2 regions of the Candidatus Limousia pullorum genome follow, and region 2 is predicted to be linked to the other one. Evidence: predicted binding sites of a transcription regulator. Region 2 holds the regulator's gene; the other holds the start of a gene.

Region 1 (4,178 bases), 240 kb from region 2:
AGTCTTGACTGTCCGATACCGCCGCCTATTGTAAGCGGAAGTTCGTCGTTTAAAATCATCTTATGATATTCAAATTTTGTTCTCTCTGTAGCGTCGCAGATTTCAAGCTGCTTCATAAGTGACTGAGCGTCAACTCTTATTCCCATTGAAGAAATTTCAAGGGAAGCGTTTAATGCATTGTGCCAGAAGAACAGGTCGCCGTTTAAGCTCCAGTCGTCGTAGTCAGGTGCTCTTCCGTCGTGCTTTTTGCCGCTTTTAAGAACAGAGCCAATCTGAGAAATAAACACAGTGCCGTGCTCTTTTGTGATTGCGTTTTCTCTTTCCTTTGAGGTCATGTCAGGATACATATCCTCAAGCTCCTGAGATGTTATAAAGAATACATCTCTGTTGAAGTCCCCCTGGATTTTAGGATACTTTGCTTTTACCTCATAGAAAGTGTCAACAACTGCATGTGCGATTGTTTCAACTGTCTTTTTCAGAAAATCTGTGTTTCTGTCCTCTCTTGTGAGAACTCTTTCCCAGTCCCACTGGTCAACAAAGATTGAATGTGTGTTGTCAACATCGTCGTCACGTCTTAAGGCGTTCATATCTGTGTAAATACCCTCGCCGTTTTGGTATCCGTAACGGTGGAGAGCCATTCTTTTCCATTTTGCCAAGGACTGTACAACCTCGGCAGTGCCGTCGATTTCTTTCATTGAGAAAGAAACCTTGCGCTCAACTCCGTTGAGGTCGTCGTTTATTCCGCTGTCGCTGAAAACAATAAGGGGAGCGGTAATTCTGTCAAGATTAAGTCCTGCGATAAGCTTTTTCTGGAAAGTATCTTTGATGTATTTTACCGCACTTTGAGTTTCTCTCAAAGTAAGCGGTGAGGAGTAGTTCTCCGGAATTATAAGATTTTTCATGTTTTCTTATCCTTTCGTAGTGTTAGAAAGCCTTATCTGATGCTTCCTACTGTTCTCGGGTAAAGAATTACGTCACGGATGTTGCTCATACCTGTTACATACATGATAATTCTTTCAAAGCCAAGACCGAAGCCGCTGTGCGGAACAGAGCCGAACTTTCTGAGCTCAAGGTAATCTGCATATTCATCCATGTTCATGTTTCTTGTTTTCATTGCCTCAACCAGCTTGTCATAGTCAGCTTCTCTTTCACTGCATCCGATGATTTCGCCTACGCCGGGAACAAGAAGGTCTGTTGCGGCAACTGTCTTTCCGTCCGGATTTTGCTTCATATAGAAAGACTTGATGTCCTTAGGATAGTTTGTGATAAATACAGGCTTGTTGAATACTTCCTCTGTGATGTATCTTTCATGCTCTGTCTGGAGGTCGCAGCCCCACTCAACAGGGTATACAAACTCTTTCTTTGCGTCCTTGAGGATTTCGATAGCCTTTGTGTAATCGAGAATTTCAAACTCGCTGTCCAAAAGGTGCTGAAGCTTGTCGATAAGACCCTTTTCAAAATGCTGGTTGAAGAAAGCAAGCTCCTGAGGGCATTTTTCCATAACGTCTCTTACTATATATTTTATCATGTCCTCGGCAATTTCGATTATGTCGTCAAGCTCTGCAAAAGCAACTTCAGGCTCAATGTGCCAGAACTCTGCAACGTGTCTTGGTGTGTTGCTGTTTTCAGCTCTGAAGCTTGGACCGAATGTGTAGATTTTGCCCATTGCCATTGCGGCAACCTCGCCCTCAAGCTGACCTGAAACGCTCAGACCTGCTTTCTTGCCGAAAAAGTCGTTGCTGTAGTATTCCTCTTCTGATTTGTACTGGTCGGAATAACCGATTGTAGTTACCTTGAATACTTCACCTGCGCCCTCGCAGTCGCTTCCTGTGAGAAGAGGTGTGTTGATATATACATAGTTTCTGTCCTGAAAATACTTGTGGATTGAAGCAGCCATAACAGAACGCACTCTCAAAACAGCGTTAAATGTGTTGGTTCTTACTCTGAGGTGAGGCATAGTTCTCAAAAATTCAAGGGTGTGGCGTTTTTTCTGCAAAGGATAATCTGCCGGACAGTCGCCCAAAAGTGTGATTTCCTTAGCGTTTATCTCAACACTGCCCTGTCTTGCAGGAACTACTGTACCTGTTACCTTTAAAGCAGTTCCAAGCTTTAAAGCAAAGTCGTAATTGTCAAGGGCTGACTTGTCGATTACGATTTGAAGATGTTTAAGGCTTGTTCCGTCGTTCATCTCGAGAAAAGCCATGTTTTTTGAATCTCTGGAAGTTCTTACCCAGCCGCATACTGTGACGTCTGTGTCTACATATTCAGCTTTTGTCTGAATGTCTTTAATGTCGATGTGTTTCATAAGTTTTCTCCTTGTATTGCTTGTTTTATTTTAAAGGTTAATAGATTTTAATAAAAAAAGCTGTTCGCCCTAAAAATAGGACGAGCAGCTGTAAACCCGTGGTACCACCTATATTACCGGAAAACCGGTCACTCTAAGCTTCATAAAAAAGCATCCTGTTTAACGCACAGTCAACGGCATCACCTACTTGGGGATATTCCTGTTCAGATAGCTGCTCCGAAGTGTTATTCACGAAAGCTCTGCTGTACGGTTCACACTGTCCCGTACTCACTGTAAGCGAATTCTTTTGCTACTTCTCTTCATCATAGCATTTAAGGCTTTTGTTAAATTTTTATTATCAGCTCTGCAAAATGACTTTACAAAGCGCAGATTACTTAATCATTATATGCTTTATAAAAACTTATGTCAAGTATTTGATGTGATTTTTAAGGATAAAAAAATATTTTTTGAAAATCAGTAATCACTATTGACTTTTACTATATATGGTGCTAAAATATGTGTGCACTCAAAGAGAAACACAATATTTAGTAATGGAGGTTAACTTATGAATATAAATGTAGTAGGCGGAAATCTTTCCCAGGAAGAGATAAATGTATACGTTGAACAGCTTAAAGCAAATCATCCTGATAAATATATAAAATCTGTAGAACTTAAAGTTGACGGCGAGTTTGTTGATATGAGATATGAGTATGACCCTGTTCCTTTTGAGAGAATCAGAAGAATTACAGGCTATCTTGTAGGAACTGTTGACCGTTTCAACAATGCAAAGAAAGCAGAAGTAAACGACCGTGTAAAGCACAGCTTGGGCTGCTCCTGCTCAATGGAAGAAATCGCTTAAAATTTTTCCTTAGTTAAACACTATCCTTAACATAATAGATATCCGGCAAAAGTCTTGATAAAAATCAAGGCTTTTTTTCTTTAATAACGCTTTCATTAAAACTTCCTTAATAAAAACAACGCCTCGAAAACTCGGGGCGTTAATTTTTTATGGTATATTTAAGAAAACAGATGTATTTATTATTTGTTTTCTTCTTTGAGAACCTCTTTGATTGCGTCTCTTAAAATGCCGAGACCCTCAAGAAGTGTTTCGTCCTCGATAATAAGAGGAGGCATTGTTTTCAAAACAGCGTTCTTTCTGCCTGCGCCCTCGATTATGAGCTTATGGGCAAAAGCGTAATCCTGAACCTTATCGGCAAAGCCCTTTACAGGAATTTCGGAGAAATCAATTCCCCATATAAGTCCTATGCCACGCATTTTAATTCTGCTGTCAAGAGGAAGAATTTCTTTTTCAATAAATTCTTTTTCGATTTCGCCTTTTCTTCTTGTTTCTGCTTCGATGTTATGGCTCAGCATGTATTCAAGACCTGCTTTTGCAGTGATAAAGGCAATCTGATTTCCTCTGAATGTTCCATTGTGCTCGCCCGGTGAGAATACGTCAAGCTCAGGCTTGAACAAAGTCAAAGCAAGAGGGAAGCCGTAGCCGCCGATTGATTTTGAAAGTGTAAAGATGTCAGGCTTAATTCCGGCACGTTCAAAGGAGAAGAAGGTTCCGCTTCTTGCGCAGCCAACCTGAATATCGTCAACTATAAGGAGAATTTCGTGCTTTGTGCAGAATTCTCTCACTCTTTTCAGCCATTCAACATCGAATACCTGAATTCCGCCCTCTGCCTGAATTGTTTCAATAACAAAAGCGGCCGGTTTTTCAACGCCTGAATGGTCGTCGGTGAGAAGTGTTTCCATGTACTTGATTGTGTCAAGCTCAGGGAACATATAAGGTGCAGGAATGTGAACTACATTTGAGTCAAGGGGAACGCCTGCGCCTCTTCTTGAGGCTTTGTCAGTGGTGAGAGCCAAAGCACCCAATGTCATTCCG
Region 2 (4,178 bases):
ACTCTGTCCTCATCAGGATTTTATATATTTCAACTATCCCACTGATGAAGAGTTCGAAATAATAGATTTATACAGAAAGAAATCAAATGAGTTTATAAAAAAATTTGTTTCAGAAAATTTTATGGCAAGAGCTGTAGACGTTTCGGGAATTTTTAATCTTAATAAAAATGAAAGCTGTTTTTTGGAATATCCGCTGGAATTTACCGCTTTTATGACAACTTGTGAGGAATGCGGAGTTTTTGTTCCGGGAGAAATTGTAAAATTGATTACCGTTAATAAAGGCTTGCCGAGATTTAATTCTAATTATTGTCAGATAGCTTTGCAGTTTATCATAGACCACGATGAAATATTTACTAAAGAAATTTCTGAAGAAATTAAAAATATTTTAAAGAGGAATGGACTTATTGAAAAAAATACGGTGGCTTTGACTAAAAGTAAAGAGACCGATAAGCTTTTAATTTCATCTCTTGGTAAACTGAACAGTATGGTTGAAATTGTAAAAAGTGAATGGAATAACCTGAATAAAGGTTTAAGAATGTTGATTTTGACAGACTATATCAAAAAGGAGCTTTTGGATTCAGTGGGCAATGACACTCCTTTTCATACAATGGGAACGGTTCCTATATTTGAAACTTTACGACGCAGTATTTCCGGGGAAATAAAGATGTGTATTTTAACCGGTTCCCTTGTGGTGATACCCTGTGAGATTTTTGAGGCTTTGAAAGAGATTGCTCGAAGGGATAATGTCGAGGTATCGGCTTCGGAAATTAACGAAACAGGATTTTTGAAGGTTGAAATTGAGGGAACTTCAAAAGAACGTGTCGCTCTTTTAACGGAAATGTTTGAAAAAGGCTTTATAAATATTCTCATTGGTACAAAATCTTTATTGGGTGAGGGTTGGGACTCTCCGTGTATAAATTCTCTGATTCTAGCAAGCTTTGTCGGCAGTTTTATGCTTTCTAATCAGATGAGGGGAAGAGCTATTAGAGTAGATAGGAATAACCCTAATAAGGTTTCAAATATATGGCATCTTGTGACGGTTTTGCCGGAAAGTGTCAGCGATAAAAAGTCTCAGCTTGTGAATAAAATAGTCGAGGGCAAACCGGATGAAATATTTGGCGCAGACTATGAAACGGTAAAAAAGAGATTTGAATGTTTTATGGCACCTGCATACAGTGTAAATGTTATTGAAAGCGGAATATCAAGGCTTGATATTATTAAACCGCCGTATGATGCAGAGGGAATAAAGAATATAAATATTAAAATGCTCTATTTGGCTTCTCAGCGAGATAGAACAGCAAAAAGCTGGTTTGACGCCATGGGTAACGGCAAATATACCACAGTTGTTGATGTTAATCAAATAGAGAAAGAAAAGTTCCCAAGAGGTTTTGTGTATAGAAACTTCATCGGTGAATTTTTGTTTATAATGTTTTATTTGCTGTTTTGTCGTATAGGCAGCAGCTTGTTGTTTTTCTCGGAGCCTATATGGATAATGATAGTTGTAATTTTATCTTTGGTGGCCATTCCTGTTTGTATAGTCGGAGTGTTGAAATTTGTCAGAATGATTTCGCCTAAAAAGGCTATGAAATCTTTAGCAAACTGTGTTTTAAAAACTCTTACTGAAACCGGAAAAATTCAAAAGGGCGGATATGTGACAGTTGCTTCTGATACATCTAACACATTTATTTACTGTACTTTGGAAAATGCATCTGTAAGAGAAAAACAGATTTTTTCTCAGGCTATAGGAGAAATGTTTTCTTCTATTGATAATCCCAGATATGTGTTTGTGAAAAAGGGCTTGGGCGGACGAAAGAGCTACAGTAAAAGCTATTCATGTCCAGGTATTCTTGCAGGAAATAAGGAAACCGCTGAGCTTTTGGGAAGAAATATTGAAAAAATTATGGGTAAATATTATCTTATATACACGAGAACAGAGCAGGGAAGAAAGGAACTGCTTAATTGTCGCAGATATTCCTTTTTGAACATAAATGACGCTCTGTCAGGAAAGAAAAAAATGGTTAAGTCTAATTGGAGATAATATTAAAATATGATGATTTTATAGGGGAAAACGGTCTTTTTGTGTCAAAATAGCCTTTTAAACTATTGAAATAAATTGAATATTTTGATATAATATATTACATGATGATGATGTTATTTTAGACAAAGAGGTGTTGTAAATGAAATGTCCATACTGTGGTTATGAGGAAAGTAAAGTTATAGATTCCAGACCTGCCGATGACGGTGAACGTATAAGAAGACGCAGGGAGTGTCTCGGCTGCGGCAAGCGATTTACAACACATGAAGTGATTGAAACAGTTCCTATAATTGTTGTAAAAAGGGACAGATCCCGTGAGGTTTTCGACAGAAATAAGCTTTTGTCCGGAATACTCAGAGCCTGCGAGAAAAGAAAGGTTTCAATCGAGCAGATAGAAAAAATGGTAGACGATATTGAGATGAAACTGCAAAATTCTCTTGACAGAGAGGTTACTTCTCAGTTTATCGGTGAGCTTGCAATGGAAGAGCTTAAAAAGGTTGACGAGGTTTCCTATGTGCGTTTCGCTTCTGTATACAGACAGTTTAAGGATATAAATACTTTCCTTGAAGAGCTTAACAAGCTTATGTCTGAAAAGTAATATAAAATATTTTAAGGCGTGAATTTTATGTTCACGCCTTTTTCTTTTGCATAACTGTATTTGTTCCCGACAATAATATTTTCAGATATTTTGAAAGGAGTGTTTGCAGTTGAAAATGAACAACAATATGTATATCGATGACGAGAGAAAAAGTGTTATGGATAAGCTTGCCCCCTCAAGGAAACAAATGGAGAATTACAGAAATATCGCTTCTGTTGTAGCCAGAGAGTGTGGAATAAAGGACAAAAACTATATGAAGGATAAGGAAGTAAAAAATTAAAAAAGGAGTGCTTAATGCACTCCGTACATATAAAATTATTTTAACTGTACTTTTCAGCCTGAGCTACGGCAAGTCGGTCGCATCGCTCATTTTCCGGATGGCCTGCATGACCTTTTACCCAGACGATGGTTACTTTGTGCTTGTCGTATTCCTTGAGAAGTTCATCCCAAAGATCCGGATTGAGAGCAGGGTCTTTTTTGTTGCGCATCCAGTTGTTTTCCTTCCATTTTTTAGCCCATCCCAGCTTCAGTGCGTTGCAAACATACTGAGAATCGCTGTAAAGTGTTACCTCGCAGGGCTCCTTGAGCATTTTAAGGGCAGTTAAAACGGCGGTGATTTCCATTCTGTTGTTGGTTGTGTTGGCTTCTCCTCCGCTTATTTCTTTCTCTTTATCTTTGTATCTGAGAATTGCGCCCCAGCCTCCGGGCCCCGGGTTTCCTTTACAAGCTCCGTCTGTGAAAATTTCAACAGCTTTCATATTATCTCCTTATTTATCACTTATATTTAGTATCCGAATCGCCGGATTTGACTTTATTTACATATAATTATATCCGTTAATATCTGTCACGTCAACAAAAACAAGGGTATTTTAAGGCGGTTTAATGTAATTCCTATGGGACTTGACATAAAAGAAATAAAAGGTTAATATATAGGTAATGATTTATATGCTCGGAATCTATGCCTAAATGAACATTAGAGTTTTAAGTTTTTGAGATAATTATTTTGTAAATTGTTCTTTTGGGCTGATAAAAAGGGTTTGGTTTGACCTTTTATTTGTTACGCATTAAAGCACCGTTGAGAAATTGTTCGGGAAATTAAATGGTTAACGGTGCATTATTATATAGAATCAGAACGAGAATAATTTATTTATTTACGGAGGTAAAAATAAGTGATTAAAGAAAAAAGTAAATATAACAAAAAGAGCGCACCCCGTATGACAGGAAAGAAAAACACCAGAAACGCCGGATATGTAAAGGGCGGAAACCGTGACGGCGTTATGAAAAAACCTGGGGATATGGGGCTTGAGTATATTTCTCAAAATGAACCTGAGAAAAGATATAAAAATAAAAAGAGCTCTTTTAAGCAGATAAAGAAGGATGCTCCGGTTATTAAAATCTCCTTTTTGGGCGGTCTTAATGAGATAGGAAAGAATATCACTGTTTTTGAATGTAACAACGATATTATTATTTTGGACTGCGGAATGGCTTTCCCTGACGGTGATATGCTTGGTGTAGACCTTGTTATCCCTGATTTTACTTACCTTG

What was found. The regulator NrdR, encoded in region 2, represses ribonucleotide reductase genes. The targets are predictions, from matches to a motif close to CACNANATNTNGTG.
Region 1: the regulator NrdR is predicted to act here: its motif matches at 2,822-2,835, upstream of nrdD (anaerobic ribonucleoside-triphosphate reductase).

What each region holds. Positions count from the first base shown of each region.
Region 1 covers NZ_CM171614.1:1,262,203-1,266,380, forward strand. Annotated here, with positions in the region: gene asnA (aspartate--ammonia ligase) at 1-902, opposite strand, end outside; gene asnS (asparagine--tRNA ligase) at 935-2,305, opposite strand; T-box leader at 2,379-2,620, opposite strand; gene nrdD (anaerobic ribonucleoside-triphosphate reductase) at 2,850-3,143, shown strand; gene ectB (diaminobutyrate--2-oxoglutarate transaminase) at 3,323-4,178, opposite strand, start outside.
Region 2 covers NZ_CM171614.1:1,500,517-1,504,694, forward strand. Annotated here, with positions in the region: gene CGICJO_RS06690 (DEAD/DEAH box helicase family protein) at 1-2,038, shown strand, start outside; gene nrdR (transcriptional regulator NrdR) at 2,178-2,633, shown strand; gene CGICJO_RS06700 (hypothetical protein) at 2,743-2,913, shown strand; gene rnhA (ribonuclease HI) at 2,954-3,391, opposite strand; gene CGICJO_RS06710 (ribonuclease J) at 3,803-4,178, shown strand, end outside.